2 regions of the Mesorhizobium sp. M2A.F.Ca.ET.043.05.1.1 genome follow, and region 1 is predicted to be linked to the other one. Evidence: predicted binding sites of a transcription regulator. Region 1 holds the regulator's gene; the other holds the start of a gene.
What was found. Region 1 encodes LexA, which represses DNA repair genes until DNA is damaged. Its sites were predicted from a motif close to TGTTCNNNNTGTGTTCNG; they were not measured.
Positions count from the first base shown of each region.

Region 2: EJ069_RS25045 (metallopeptidase family protein) is a predicted target of LexA. The motif match lies at 1,546-1,563, and genes of this name have one in related genera.

Region 1 covers NZ_CP034446.1:1,564,633-1,566,830, reverse strand. The annotation lists gene lexA (transcriptional repressor LexA) at 452-1,186, shown strand; gene EJ069_RS07475 (ComEC/Rec2 family competence protein) at 1,180-2,198, opposite strand, start outside.
Region 2 covers NZ_CP034446.1:5,181,669-5,183,866, reverse strand. The annotation lists gene EJ069_RS25055 (CoA ester lyase) at 1-486, shown strand, start outside; gene EJ069_RS25050 (DUF1737 domain-containing protein) at 516-722, shown strand; gene EJ069_RS25045 (metallopeptidase family protein) at 965-1,402, opposite strand; gene EJ069_RS33370 (hypothetical protein) at 1,586-2,198, shown strand, end outside.

The sequences.
Region 1 (2,198 bases):
GCTACCGCCTCCATTTCGGACTCAGGCCGCTACATCCTCCGGCGACCAAGGCGGTTGTCCCATCACCGTCCGCAACCCGGCAAGAACCTTCTGTCCTATGTTAGCTGGTCCATAGACGGCAAAGGCTGAGGATCGGAATCGCAGCCCAGGTTGGCATTTTGAGTTCGTTTCGTTCACGGTACGGCACATGGTTGCGTCAGCTGACTGGATCCCTTCAGCACCTTCGCGACGATGTCGGCTCTCAATTCAGCATAAGGAGAATTGCAAAATCGAGCGGAATCAATGACACAGCCCAACCGGTGGCGGCCGGGCACCGTCCGATGCAACATTCTTTCGCCCACCTTAAGAAATTCATTAAACTTTAAACGGTTGCGGAACACAACTGGAACAGATAGTGTTTGTTCTGGGTTTGTTTTTCTGATTCTGGTTTCGAAACCCGTGGGGGCCGCCAATGCTGACGCGCAAACAACATGAACTCCTGATGTTCATCCATGAACGCCTGAAGGAGAGCGGGATCCCGCCATCCTTCGACGAGATGAAGGAAGCGCTCGACCTCGCCTCGAAGTCCGGCATCCATCGGCTGATCACGGCGCTAGAAGAACGCGGTTTCATTCGCCGGCTACCGAACCGGGCGCGTGCGCTGGAGGTCTTGCGCCTGCCCGACTCGATCGCTCCCGGCCTGAATGCCGCGAAGAAATTTTCGCCAAGCGTCATCCAGGGCGGCCAGGGCAATCTAAGCCGCCAGGTCAAGCCGGCAGCGCCCTCGCGTACGCCGACACCCAGCAATGATGACGACGCCGCTTCAGCGGTGTCCATTCCGGTGATGGGCCGCATCGCCGCCGGTGTGCCGATCGACGCCATCCAGCACCAGACGCATTCGATCTCGGTCCCGCCAGACATGATCATGGGCGGCGAGCACTATGCGCTGGAGGTCAAGGGCGACTCGATGATCGAGGCTGGCATCTTCGACGGCGACACGGTCATCATCCGCAACGCCAGCACGGCAAGTCCGGGCGAGATCGTGGTGGCACTGGTTGACGATGAGGAAGCGACGCTCAAGCGCTTCCGCCGCAAGGGCGCCTCGATCGCGCTGGAGGCCGCCAACCCGGCCTACGAAACCCGCATCTTCGGGCCGGACCGGGTCAAGGTGCAGGGCAAGCTCGTCGGGCTGATCCGCCGCTACTGATCCGGCTGCGAGGGCTTGGCCCTCTCAGGCTTTTCGTAAGGCGGCAGTCCCCTCGCCTCGCGCGCGTACTTCCGCTGCTCGTGCCAGGGCCGGTAAGGCTGCTCGACGGCATATTGGATGGCTGCTCGCGCGGTTGCCGATTGTGGATCGAAGAAGACGGCGGCACTGCCGTCACGCGCCAGTTGGCGCTTGGTGACGACAAGCACGCGCTGATCCCAACAGGGATTGTAGGCCGTCGCATCGTTGATGACGATGAGGTCGGCAAAGCCGCAGGCGGGCCGTGCGCTGTCGCGGTTTTCGGCGAGCGCGACGATCGCGCCGGAAGGATGCCGGCCAATGCAGAGGTCGCCGGTGCAGTAGAAGGGCGAGCCGGGCGGCAGGTCGACCGGGTCGGCGATATCGAGAGCGTCCTTGGCGAATGTCTCGGGCGGCACGATGCCCTCGGCCTTCAGCGCCCGCTTCCAATTGTCAGTGGTGAACTCGTTGGAGCGTTCGCGGTTGACGGCAAGCTCGCCGCCGCCGATCGGCATCGCCACGAGATGCGCGTCCTCCGAGATCAGCACGTCCGGGGTGCGCACATGCGGGATCGCCAGCAGCGCGGCGAGCGCGAAGGGCACAGCGGCGAGCCTCAGCCAGGTGGTGGCCATGGTCGCGATGATGAGCGCGATTGTCGCCAGCAGCACCGACTGGATCGAGATCAATCCCACGGCATCGAGGGGCGAGCGCTCGGAAATCCATGCCGAAATGGCGATCATCGCTGTCAGGCCCTTGCCCATCACATAGAGGAAGGGACCGTCGAAGCCGAACGGCATGGCGAGCGCGCTCAACACGGCGAACGGCATGACGATCAGCGAGACGATCGGCATGACCGCCAGATTGGCGAGCAGGCTGAGCGGCGACACGCGCTGAAAATGCCAGATCGCAAACAGCAATGTCGCGCTGCCGGCGATCAGCGACGTTACGGCCGCGCCGCCCATGCCAACCGCGAGTTTCCGCGACAGGAACGCAAGAA
Region 2 (2,198 bases), 3.1 Mb from region 1:
GCGCTGCTCAATATCGGCGCCATCGCCGAGCTCGGGCGCGATCCGGCTTCGAGGCTGGCTTGTTTCGTGGCCGGAACGAACGACCTGGTGAAGGCGACCGGCATTCTGGCAACGCCCGACCGGCGCTATCTGATGCCGTGGCTGATGCAGCTGGTGCTGGCGGCACGGGCCGGCGGCCTCGACGTGATCGACGGCGTCGCCAATGATTTCCGCGACCTCGATGCTTTTGCCCGCGAATGCGCCGAGGGGGCGGCCATGGGCTTCGACGGCAAGTCGCTGATCCACCCCGCCCAGATCGAGCCGGCGAACCGCGCCTTCTCGCCGTCGCCCGAAGCGCTGGCTCAGGCGCGCGCGATCCGGGATGCGTTCGCGCGGGCCGAAAATGCCGGCAAGGGGGTGATTGCGCTGGACGGCCGCATGGTCGAGCGGCTGCATCTGGCGCAAGCCGAGAAACTTCTGGCGAAGGCCGCGGTCATCGGCGCATGATGCGCCGAAACACGTGATGGGTTCGAAAAATGAAACTCTACCGCTTCCTGTCCGGCCCGGACGATTCAACCTTCTGCCACAAGGTCACCGCTGCGCTGAACAAGGGCTGGCACCTGTTCGGCTCGCCGACCTACGCCTATGACAAGAAGACCAAGTCGATGCGCTGCGGCCAGGCCGTGGTGAAGGATGTCGAAGGCCAGGAATACACGGCCGACACCAAGCTCAGCGACTGGTAGAGCGCGCTGCGACCCTTCCACTTCGTCATCCTAGGGCGGAGCGACGCGAAGCGGAGCGCAGACCCTAGGATCCATGCTGTTACCTGAGCCGAAAAGCGCAGCGGGTCAGAAGGGGATATTTGCGGTGTCGGGGGTATGCGTTCCGTTCTTCACCGCGAGCTTGGTGTTGATGGAACGGCATGGATCCTAGGGTCTACGCGCGTCGCTTCGCTCCTTGCTTCGCCCTAGGATGACGAAGTGCTTTACCCCGCCGCCGCCTGCTCGGCCGCCTCCTCGATCCGCTCCATGTCGTCGTCCGACAGGCCGAAATGGTGGCCGATCTCGTGGATCAGCACATGGGTGACGATGTCGCCCAGCGTCTCCTCGTTCTCGGCCCAGTAATCGAGGATGGCGCGGCGATAGAGCGTGACGCGGTTCGGGCCCTCGCCGGTCTGCGGGTTCCAGCGCTCGGCGATGCCGCGCCCCTCGAACAGGCCGAGCAGGTCGAAGGGCGTCTCCAGCGACAGGTCGTCCATGATCTCGTCGGTCGGGAATTCGGCGATCTGGATGACGATCTCGCCGGTGAGCTGGCGGAACTCGTCCGGCAGATGGGCATAGGCCTCCAGCGCCATAAGCTCCAGCTCGTCCATCGACGGCGAGAGCTGATCGTGCCAGGTGCGGGTCTTGTAGATGCGGGCCATGGAATGTCCTTTGATCCCGGCATATAGGCTTTCGCGCCGATAGAGGCAAATGAGCCGGCCGGCCATGCGCTTTCAGGGTAAAAGCTGAAGGAATAAATTCCTTCGGACTCTGCTTGACTCTTCCGGGCGCCTCTGGAATCTATAAGAACATAACAGGAACAATTGCTGCCGGAAGTGAACGTCATGGCGATGAGCGCCGTGGCGCGGGACACTGTTTTTGCCCTGCGCCGCCAGATCGCGAAGATCGAGGGAACGCTGCCCGAGCGCCTGCAGGCGCCGGTTGCTGCCCCTGCGGATGCCGCCAAGTCGGATATGACGCTTGTCCGGCGCGGCCTTGCCGTGGCCTCGCCGGATGCTTTCCTGCACACCGGCATCGAACGCCTCGACACTGCCCTTGGCGGCGGCCTGCCCAGGGCGGCGCTCAGCGAGATCCATGGGCTGGAGACCCGCGATGCCGGCGCGGTCGCCGGCCTCGCGCTCTCGCTCGTGAGCCTGATCCTCAAGGAGAAGCAGGGCCTGCCGATCCTCTGGGTCGGCACGGCGGAAATCTTCCACGAGGCCGGCCTGCCCTATGCCAGGGGCCTTCATGCCCTGTTCGGCATCGAGCCGGAGCAATTGCTGTTTTCCGAGGCCCCGAAACTGCTCGACGCGCTGTGGATCGCCGAGGAGGCCGCCCGTATGACCGCCTTCGCCGCGGTCATCCTTGAAATCCGCGGCAGCCGGCGGCTTCTCGACCTAACCGCCACGCGCCGGCTGCACGCCCGCGCCCAGAACGCCGGCCGCCCGGTGCTGTTGC